Regions from separate parts of the Ensifer fredii genome, predicted to be linked through region 1. Evidence: predicted binding sites of a transcription regulator. Region 1 holds the regulator's gene; each other region holds the start of a gene.
The links. Region 1 encodes PhoB, which activates phosphate uptake and scavenging genes when phosphate is short. Its sites were predicted from a motif close to TGTCATNNANCTGTCAT; they were not measured.
Positions count from the first base shown of each region.

Region 2: the regulator PhoB is predicted to act here: its motif matches at 1,538-1,554, upstream of phnF (phosphonate metabolism transcriptional regulator PhnF).
Region 3: the regulator PhoB is predicted to act here: its motif matches at 1,464-1,480, upstream of NXT3_RS06255 (esterase-like activity of phytase family protein).

Region 1 covers NZ_CP024307.1:509,242-512,512, forward strand. The annotation lists gene pstB (phosphate ABC transporter ATP-binding protein PstB) at 1-188, shown strand, start outside; gene phoU (phosphate signaling complex protein PhoU) at 235-948, shown strand; gene phoB (phosphate regulon transcriptional regulator PhoB) at 994-1,677, shown strand; gene NXT3_RS02470 (GcrA family cell cycle regulator) at 1,761-2,279, opposite strand; gene NXT3_RS02475 (aspartate aminotransferase family protein) at 2,694-3,271, shown strand, end outside.
Region 2 covers NZ_CP024310.1:545,715-548,985, forward strand. The annotation lists gene NXT3_RS26335 (carbon-phosphorus lyase complex subunit) at 1-390, opposite strand, end outside; gene phnH (phosphonate C-P lyase system protein PhnH) at 394-1,002, opposite strand; gene phnG (phosphonate C-P lyase system protein PhnG) at 1,002-1,469, opposite strand; gene phnF (phosphonate metabolism transcriptional regulator PhnF) at 1,570-2,301, shown strand; gene NXT3_RS26355 (DUF1905 domain-containing protein) at 2,285-2,596, opposite strand; gene NXT3_RS26360 (selenium-binding family protein) at 2,729-3,271, shown strand, end outside.
Region 3 covers NZ_CP024307.1:1,297,486-1,300,756, reverse strand. The annotation lists gene rnd (ribonuclease D) at 1-235, shown strand, start outside; gene NXT3_RS06260 (adenylate/guanylate cyclase domain-containing protein) at 396-1,415, shown strand; gene NXT3_RS06255 (esterase-like activity of phytase family protein) at 1,576-2,928, shown strand; gene ppx (exopolyphosphatase) at 3,000-3,271, opposite strand, start outside.

The sequences.
Region 1 (3,271 bases):
TTCACGAGCTGCGCGCCAATTTCACCATCGTCATCGTGACCCACTCGATGCAGCAGGCGGCCCGCGTCTCGCAGCGCACCGCCATGTTCCACCTCGGCAATCTTGTCGAGGAGAACGACACCGACAAGATGTTCACCAATCCGGACGACCAGCGCACCCAGGATTACATCATGGGCCGCTTCGGCTGATCGCCCGAAAACCCACCGCGAAGAGTGCGCCCTCGAGGAACCGTAGATGTCTCACCCCCACATAACGACAGCCTTCGACGAAGAGCTTAAATATCTGACGCGCCGGATCTCGGAGATGGGCGGCCAGGCCGAGCAGATGGTGGCGGATTCAGTCCGGGCTCTGGTGAATTCCGATCTGGCGCTCGCCCAGAAGGTCATTTCCGACGATGCAATCTTGGACGACGCCGAGCGCCAGATCGGCGAAAAGGCGATCGTCACCATCGCCAAGCGACAGCCGATGGCCGCGGATCTCCGCGAGATCATGGGGTCGATCCGGATCGCCGCCGATCTCGAGCGCGTCGGCGACCTCGGCAAGAACACTGCCAAGCGCGTCATCGCGGTTGCCGGCTCCGGCATTCCGCGCAAGCTGGCGCGCGGTCTCGAGCACCTCGCCGAACTCGCCCTGATCCAGCTCAAGGAGGTCCTCGACGTTTACGCCTCGCGTTCGCCGGAGAAGGCAAACAGCATCCGCGAACGCGACGAGGAGATCGACGCGATTTACACCTCGTTGTTCCGCGAGCTGTTGACCTACATGATGGAGGATCCGCGCAACATCACCCCCTGCACGCATCTCCTTTTCTGCGCCAAGAACATCGAGCGTATCGGCGACCACGCCACCAATATCGCCGAAACCATCTACTACATGGCGACGGGCGCCCAGCCGCAGGGCGAGCGGCCGAAGGACGACATGACGTCAACGCTCGGATCCGTCACCGACTGAGGGGACACCCGCCAATCATGAATCTAGGCAAGGAGTCGTAACTGAATGTTGCCGAAGATAGCCGTTGTCGAGGACGAGGAAGCGCTCAGCGTGCTGCTGCGCTACAATCTCGAGGCTGAGGGCTTCGAGGTCGATACGATCTTTCGCGGCGACGAAGCGGAGATCCGCCTGCAGGAGCGCTTGCCCGACCTTCTCATCCTCGACTGGATGCTGCCCGGCGTCTCCGGCATCGAGCTTTGCCGCCGTCTCCGACAGCGCCCGGAGACCGAGCGGCTGCCGATCATCATGCTGACGGCGCGCGGCGAGGAAAGCGAGCGGGTGCGAGGCCTTGCGACCGGTGCCGACGACTACGTCGTCAAGCCGTTCTCGACGCCGGAGCTGATGGCGCGGGTCAAGGCGATGCTCCGGCGGGCGAAGCCTGAAGTGCTGTCGACGGTGCTTCGCTGCGGCGACATAGAGCTCGACCGCGAAACCCATCGCGTGCATCGTCGCACCCGCGAAGTGAGGCTCGGCCCGACGGAGTTCCGGCTCCTGGAGTTCCTGATGGCCTCGCCAGGCCGCGTCTTCTCCCGCTCGCAGCTGCTCGACGGCGTCTGGGGGCACGACATCTATGTCGACGAGCGAACGGTCGACGTCCATGTCGGCCGGCTGCGCAAGGCTCTGAATTTCTCCAATATGCCCGATGTGATCAGGACGGTGCGCGGCGCCGGCTATTCGTTGGAAAGCTGACGCTTGCGCTGCTTTTCCGGCGTTCCAAAGTGATAAGGGGCCCGACGGGCCCCTTCATGCGTCCTTGTTATTGCTCCGACCGATCAGCGCGCGCGGCGCCGCTCGGCCGAGGGCTGGTAGGCGAGGCGAGCGTGGTAGCTGCAATAGGGGGAGGATTCCGGCGAGTCGTTGCCGCAGAAGTGGAATTCTTCCTTGAGCGGGTCGCCGATCGGCCATTTGCAGGTCCGCTCGGTCAGCTGGGTGAGTTCCAGCCGGCGCGACATCGGCACGACAATGTTGGTGTCGAGTGCGAGATCCTGCTCCGCCACCAGATCGACGGCGACCTCTTCCTTGAGCACGGCCGTGCCGGCAGCGCGGGTAACCGTCCGGGTCACGGCGCGTGCCGCGTAGTTCGGGGCGCGGGGCGCCGAGGTCGTCCGCTTGGGACGAGCCGCCGCTGTCGCTCCGCCGGCCTTGGCGCGGCCTGGCAGGCTCAACCGATGAACCTTGCCGATCACCGCGTTACGGCTGACGCCTCCCAGCTGCGCCGCGATCTGGCTCGCGCTTAGGCCCTCGGACCATAGCTTCTTCAGCTTCTCAACCCGCTCGTCCGTCCAGTTCATGTCTGCACTCCCCGTTCTCGGCGTTGGGATGGCAGAATCCATCACCGTTCTCCGGAAAAGCCCCGGAGTTACAACGCGATAACTATTTTGGTGACTAGGTCCGCCGCATGCGTCTAGTAATTGAATATTAACCTACCGGCCGGGTGACTCCGTGGCAAGAGTCGCCGGAATCGCGCCGAATCGATTTCGCAGTTTTCCCCAACTTGCTGTCGGATAGTTGCATTTTTGCAAGCCCCGCATCGGGATTTTTTCGCGGTGCGGAATCCGGGCCGGCGCGACTGTTGCAAGCCTTGGTTTTGTTGACATTGCGCCGCGATATGGGAATAGTGCCTGCGCCGCCGAAAGGCGGCATTTTTGATTTTTGTCGGGCCGATACGTCCGACAGCGATGCCGATGACGAAGGAGATGCTGATCATGGCCGCAACACCGCCGCTCTACGACACCTATCTGCGTGCGCCGTTGCGTTTCGAGCGAGGCGAGGGCGTCTGGCTGATTGCCGAAGACGGCACCCGCTATCTCGACTTTGCAGCCGGCGTCGCGGTTAATTCGCTCGGCCATGCCCATCCTCATCTCGTCGAAGCGCTGAAAGCGCAGGCGGAGAAGCTCTGGCATGTGTCCAATCTCTACGATGTTCCCGGCCAGGAGAGCCTGGCGCAGCGGCTGACGGCGGTCACCTTCGCCGATCGAGTGTTCTTCACCAATTCCGGTGCGGAAGCGCTCGAATGTGCGATCAAGACGGCGCGCCGCTACCATTTCGCCAAGGGCCATCCGGAGCGGTTCCACATCATCACCTTCGAAGGCGCCTTCCACGGCCGCACCATCGCGACGATTGCCGCCGGCGGCCAGCAGAAATACATCGAAGGGTTCGGGCCGAAGGCTCCGGGCTTCTATCAGGTGCCGTTCGGCGACATCGCCGCCGTCAAGACCGCGATCAACGACGAGACCGCTGCAATCCTGGTCGAGCCGATCCAGGGCGAGGGCGGCATTCGCCT
Region 2 (3,271 bases), on a different replicon from region 1:
GTCGAGCAGGCGGTGGGTGTAGTCGAAAGTGGGGCCGAGAAGCTGACCGCCGGGCAGGTCCTTGTAGGTGGCGGACACGCGCCGTTCGACCAGCATTCCGGCAGTGTCGATCGGCTCGGAATAGCCGAAGCGGGGGAGCGTGGTGCGATAGGCGCGCAGGATGAAGATCGCCTCTATCATGTCGCCGCGCGCTTGGCGCACGGCAAGTGCGGCGAGCGAGCGGTCGTAAAGCGAGGCCTCGGCCATGACGCGATCGACGGCCAGACCGAGCTGCTCGACCACCTGCTCGATGGTGATCGAGGGCAGCGAGCGGTCGCCGCGCCGGCGGTCGGCAAGCAGGCGATGCGCATTGGCGATGGCGGCTTCCCCGCCCTTCACGGCAACATACATGGATCAGAACTCCTTCGCCGAGAGCTTCGTCGTGCGCGGCAGGCAGAGCACCGCGTCGCCCGACGTCAGCACCAGATCGATGCCGCGCGGGAAGACCGCCCAGTTGGCCGCCCAGAAGTCGAGAAAGACGTCCGGCAGGCCCTTCGGTGCGACGCCGATCTCAGTTTTGATGCCCGGCCCGCGAGCGACGAGCGCCTCACCGCCGGTCAGTGCCTCGATCTCGACCACCAGCGTCGTCGAGCGGTCGGGATATTCCTGGGTGCCGAGGGCGAACTGATCGAAGCCCGGCACCGCGGCCCCCTTCTCGACGAAGGCGAAACGCGCCTCGTCCTTGGCTTCGGTCAGGGCGGCGCCGGTATGGAAGGCGATCCATTGCGGCACCGAAGATTTGGCGAGCGCCGGTGAGAGCCAGACGGGGGTGTCGTGATCGCAGAGCGTCAGTGCCACGGCGCCGCTGGCGTTACCAAGAGGCGAGCGTGGTGCCGATTGAGCCGAGAGCCGGCCGATGGTGCCCGGGCGGGCAAAACTGTCCATCAGGGTGCGGAACACGGATTGCGCCGCGAAGACGGGATCGGCGAACGCGCCGGCATAGATCTGCGACTGCGTGCCCATCAATCCTCTCCCCGGACCATGGTGAAGAAATCGACGCGGGTCGCCGCCGTCTCCTCGGCTTTCCGCTGGTCTTGCCTATCGAGGCGGGCGGCGATCAGCCGGTGCAGCGCTTCGACCGCCCGACGGTGCGCATCGTGCTGGAAAAGGGCGTCGAAGATCGCCGCGTAGCGGGCGCGCTCCTTGTCGGTGCCGAGCATCTGCCCGTGGCCGACCTCGCCGGTCGAGAGCCGGACGGTGGCACGTGACACTGTCGCCTCGCCCAGGTTGAAAGGATCGCCGCCGCCGCCGATGCGGCCGCGCACCATGACGAGTCCGGTCTCCGGACCGCGGACCGGCGCCACGTCCGGCTTGTCGGCTATGGCTTCCCAGGCGGCCGTCAGTTCCGCAAGGGTGGCGCGGGCCAGAAGCCGCATGCCTTCCTTGCGATCCCACGCCTCTGGGGCTTCAAATCTCTGCTTCGCGTCCATTTGCTTCATCCCAAATGTCTATTGATCTAGACAACTATACATCCTATACCATTCTCTAACGGTCGGAAATGACAGGCTTGTGACGGTGGCAAAAACGGCAGTGAAAAAAACGGTCGAGCGGCAGACCGGTGTGGCGCTCTGGCGGCAGATTGCCGACCGCATACGGCTGGCGATCAGCAATGGCGACTACGACACGACCGGAATGGTGCCGCCCGAGACGGCGCTGGCGCACGACTTCGGCGTCAACCGCCATACGGTCCGCAGCGCGCTGGCGGCCCTTGCCGACGAAGGACTGGTGCGCGCCGTGCAGGGGCGCGGCACGCTGATCGAGCGCAAGGAGCGGGTCACCTATCCGATCTCGCGGCGTACCCGCTTCTCGCAGGGGCTCGGCCGACAGGTGAGGGAAATCGGCACCCGGCTGCTGGCGCACGGCCAAGTGCCGGCGAGCGGCGAGATTGCCACGGCACTAGGTCTTGCTCCGAGTGCGCTGCTCGTCGAGCTCCACACCGTCAGCAGTGGCGACGGCCGGCCGCTCTCCACGTCGCTCAGCTATTTTCCCGCCGACCGCTTTCCGCGGATGGCGGAGGAATATGCCCGTCTCGGCTCCGTGACCAAGGCCTTCGCCGCCCAGGGCGTCTACGATTATGTCCGCGCTTCCACCGAGATCGTCGCGCGACATGCGGAAGCGGAGGAGCTGACGCTGCTCCAGCTTTCACCCGGGGCGATCGTGCTAGAGGCCCAATCGGTCAATGCCGACCTCGAAGGCCGGCCGGTCGAATACTCGCGGACGCGTTTTGCAGCCGACCGGATGAAGCTCAGGGTCGAGACTTAGCGCCGTCCAACGACAGCTTGATGCGCATCGTTTGACCGGCAGCCAGTTTTTCTCGCTGCCGAACCTCCGCCTTCACCGGCAGCAGGAACGAACCCGAGGCCTTGTCGGGGAAGATCGACGTGGTCCAATCCGTCTTGCCCGTGCGTGCGATCACAGCCTCGCTACCCCAGCCGCGTTTTCCCCGTTCGGCCAGGAACTTGATCTGCCGTGCAATCTCCGCTGGCAGGGTGACGAAGTGCCAGCCGCCCTTGCCGGGATAGAGCCAGAGCTCGCCGTCGAATTCGAATTCGCCCATCTGTCTCAGTTACTCTCGCTTGCCGCCATTCCGTTAAATAAGGCCAAAACGCCGCATTTCCGACGCGTTTTTGCCGCATCACCTAAGCTTGCATCAGGATCCACGCATTGTCTTCTCTGGGGGAGAAACGAAATGGCGACGTGGCGACCCGATCCTTCCTTCTATCCATCCCCACGCATGGCCGCCAAGGCGCCGAAAGAGACGCTTGCCTATGTGGCGGCCTTCGACCCGGACCGGCAGCGGCCGGACGCAATCGCCGTCGTCGACCTCGACCCGGCATCCGCAAGCTATTCTCAGATCGTCGGGCAGGTCGACATGCCGAATGTCGGCGACGAGCTTCACCATTTCGGCTGGAACGCCTGCTCATCCTGCTTGTGCCCCAATGCGCCGCATCCGCATGTCGAGCGCCGCTACCTCGTCGTGCCCGGCTTGAGATCATCGCGGCTGCATATCATCGACACGAAGCCCGATCCACGCAAGCCTGAGATCGTCCGCGTCATCGAGCCCGAGGAAGTCGCCGAACGGGCCAACTATTCGCGGCTGCACACGATCCATTGCGGACCGGAGGGCATCTACGTCAACGCGCTCGCCGACCGTGACGGCAAGGCGCCAGGCGGCATCTTCCTGCTCGACCACGACAGTTTCGACGTGCTCGGCCAATGGGAAATGGACCGC
Region 3 (3,271 bases), 790 kb from region 1:
GATGCTCAAAGTGCTCCTGAAGCTCATCGCCGAAAAGGAGGGCGTGGCGGCCAAGATCATCGCCAGCAGCGACGATCTCGATCGGATCGCCGCCGAAGGCGAAAAGGCCGACGTCGCCGCGCTGCACGGCTGGCGCCGGGAGCTTTTCGGCGACATGGCGCTGAAGCTTATCAATGGCGAGGTGGCGCTTCGCTTCGTCGGAAAGAAGATCGAGGCGATGGAAATCGGCGGTTGAACGGCGGCAGCCGCCAACACCTTTCCGCCCGAATCCGGTCTTAGCCAGACGAATTGAAATGCTGATCCGACTCAACGGATCAGGTGTTCGCACTGCCGCGAATGAGACTTCCGCAGGCGCGGCCATTCCTTCCGCTGTTTGATTCCCGAGGCCATCGCGCATGCGCTGGAGATTTTCCACGCTCGAATTCATTTTCCTGCTTCTGGTTCTTGCCGGCAGCGGCGTGGCCTATGCATGGGTCGTCTATGGCGACGGAGCGCTGATCGGCGCGACCTTTGCGGTGTTCATCTGCATGCCGGTCCTTGCCTTTGAACGCCGCATCATCCTGCGCCGCCTCTACAGGGCGATCCACAGCCTTCCGACACCAGCCTTTCTCCTGTCCTCCATCGCCGTCTATTTCGCCGTCGAAAATCTCGGTTTTGTGGCGGCGGGGGTGGTGCTGAAGACGACGGGCGTGCTGCAGCAGTCCTGGAGCGAGGCGATGGTGCCGTCCTTCAATGTGCTCGTCTATGCGCTCGTCGTTTCCGGTCCGATCATTTTCGTGCTGCGGGTGCGGGAACTGCTCGGCCGCGACGTCTTCCTGAGCTTGCTTATGGGACGCTACCGCAAGCCGGTGCAGGAGGAACGCGTATTCCTGTTTATCGACGTCGCCGGCTCGACCGCCTATGCCGAGCGCTTCGGCGACCTCAGGATGCAGGAATATCTCGGCAAACTGTTTGCGGAGCTCGCCGATCCAGTGCTGCGCTATCGCGGCTCCATCGACGACTATATCGGCGACGCCGCGGTCATCACCTGGCCTTTCGACCGAGCCGTGGCCGACGCCGCCTGCATTCGCTGCGTCTTCGACATTCTCGACCAGGTTCAAGCTTCCGCCTCCCGCTGGCACAAGGTGTACGGCGAGGTCCCACGCCTGCGCGCGGCCCTCCACGGAGGAACGATCGTTGCCGCCGAAATCGGCGTCGACAGGCACAAGATCACCTATTTCGGGGACACCGTGAACACGACGGCGCGTCTCGAAGGTCTCTGCCGAACGCTCGATCGGCAGGTGCTGATTTCCGCCGATCTGTTGCGGCGCATGCGCCTGCCGACCTTCGTCAGAAGCGAGGACCTGGGAGAGCACGAGATCAAGGGACGCGGCCAGAAACTCGGGGTATTCTCGCTGCGCGCCGTGCAACTGTAGCGCGCGCCGGGAGGCACCGTCTTCGCTCCCCTGGGCGGCCGGTATGGCCGTCATCAAAGCTTCACCGGCCTGTCAGAGAAGCGTCAACTCGCCGTCATCAAAGCCGCCTATCGGGAAGCGACACAGCTCGAACCCAACAGCTCGAACCCAGGTGAATTTGATGACGAAATCCATCCTCGCCGTCGCCTTGACGCTCCTGTCGGCGACCGCCGCGCTCGCCGATGAAAAGGCCTTTCCGGCGACACTGAAGGCCCATGCGGTCCTGCGGGCCAATACGATCATTGCCGCGCCTGCGGATGCGGCGGAATACCTCATGACTTCGGGCAAGTTCTCGACCGTCGACCGCAAGCGCGCGACGGAGCTCGGCAGCGTAGCGGGCAAGGACGGCGTCCGCCCGACCGGCCTTTCTCTCCCCTTCAACGGCCAGCCGATGCAGGGCTTCTCCGGCATCAAGGCGATGCCGGACGGCACTTTCTGGAGCCTTTCGGACAATGGCTTCGGCAACAAGCTCAATTCGACCGACGCGATGCTGATGCTGCATCATCTGAAAATCGACTGGGACGCCGGCAAGGTCGAAGCGTTGAAAACCGTCTTCCTGTCCGATCCCGACCGCAAGGCGCCCTTCCCGATCGTCATGGAAGGCTCTGCCACACGCTATCTCACCGGCGGAGACTTCGACGTCGAGTCGATCCAGCCGGTCGCCGACGGCTTCTGGATCGGCGAAGAATTCGGTCCCTACGTGCTGAAGTTCGACACGACCGGCAAGCTCACCGACGTGATCCCGACGACGGTGGACGGCAAGCCGGTGCTGTCGCCGGACAATCCGACGCTGACGCTCCAGGCGGACCCGTCGAAGAGGGCGCCCGCTTTCAACCTCAAGCGCTCCGGCGGCTATGAAGGTCTGGCTCTGTCCAAGGACGGCACCAAACTCTACGGCCTGCTCGAGGGGCCGATCTGGACCGACGGCGAAACGGTCGAACAGGCGGATGGCCGCCCGGCGCTCCGCATCGTCGAGCTCGAGGCCGCAGCCAAGGCCTGGACCGGGCGTAGCTGGCTCTATCCGCTCGCCGAAGGCGGCGAGGCGATCGGCGACTTCAATATGCTCGACGAAAAGTCGGCGCTGGTAATCGAGCGCGACAATGGTGCCGGCACCGTCGACAAGGCCTGCGTCGATCCCAAGGATCCGAAGCCGGATTGCTTCGCGGTCGGGTCGAAGCTGAAGCGCGTCTACAAGATCGCGATGGACGATGAGTATGTCGGCAAGGCCGTGCGCAAGATCGGTTACATCGACCTCCTGAAGATTTCCGATCCGGACAACAGGAAGCGCCAGGGCGGCGACGGCTATTATGACATGCCTTTCGTCACCATCGAGAACGTCGATCGCGTCGACGACGCGCATATCATCGTCGGCAACGACAACAACCTGCCCTTCTCCGCCGGACGTGCGCTCGACAAGGCAGACGACAACGAATTCGTGCTGCTCGAAGTCGGCGACTTCCTGAAAGCCGAATAACCGAACGGTCGCGCGTGGAGACCCGCGCGCGACCGTTCCCACCATCTGAAACGACGCCGCTTGGTGACCGCTCAGCTCTCGAAGTGGAAAGCGAGCTTCTTGCCCGTCAGCCGGCTCAGTTGCTGCAGGCGGACGTCGAGACGTTCGCCCTCGAAATCGAGATAGGCCGCGGGCACGACGAATTCGAGATCGACCTCCGGCCGCGGCGACGGCCGCAGGGTCAGATGGCGCGCGACGCCCGGCATCGAGGCGGAGAAGAGATAGGCAACCCGCAACAGGCCGCCGAGCAGCTTTGCCAGTTCGAGCAGGCGCGGCGTGGTGATGCCGGCGAGCGGGCTGGTGG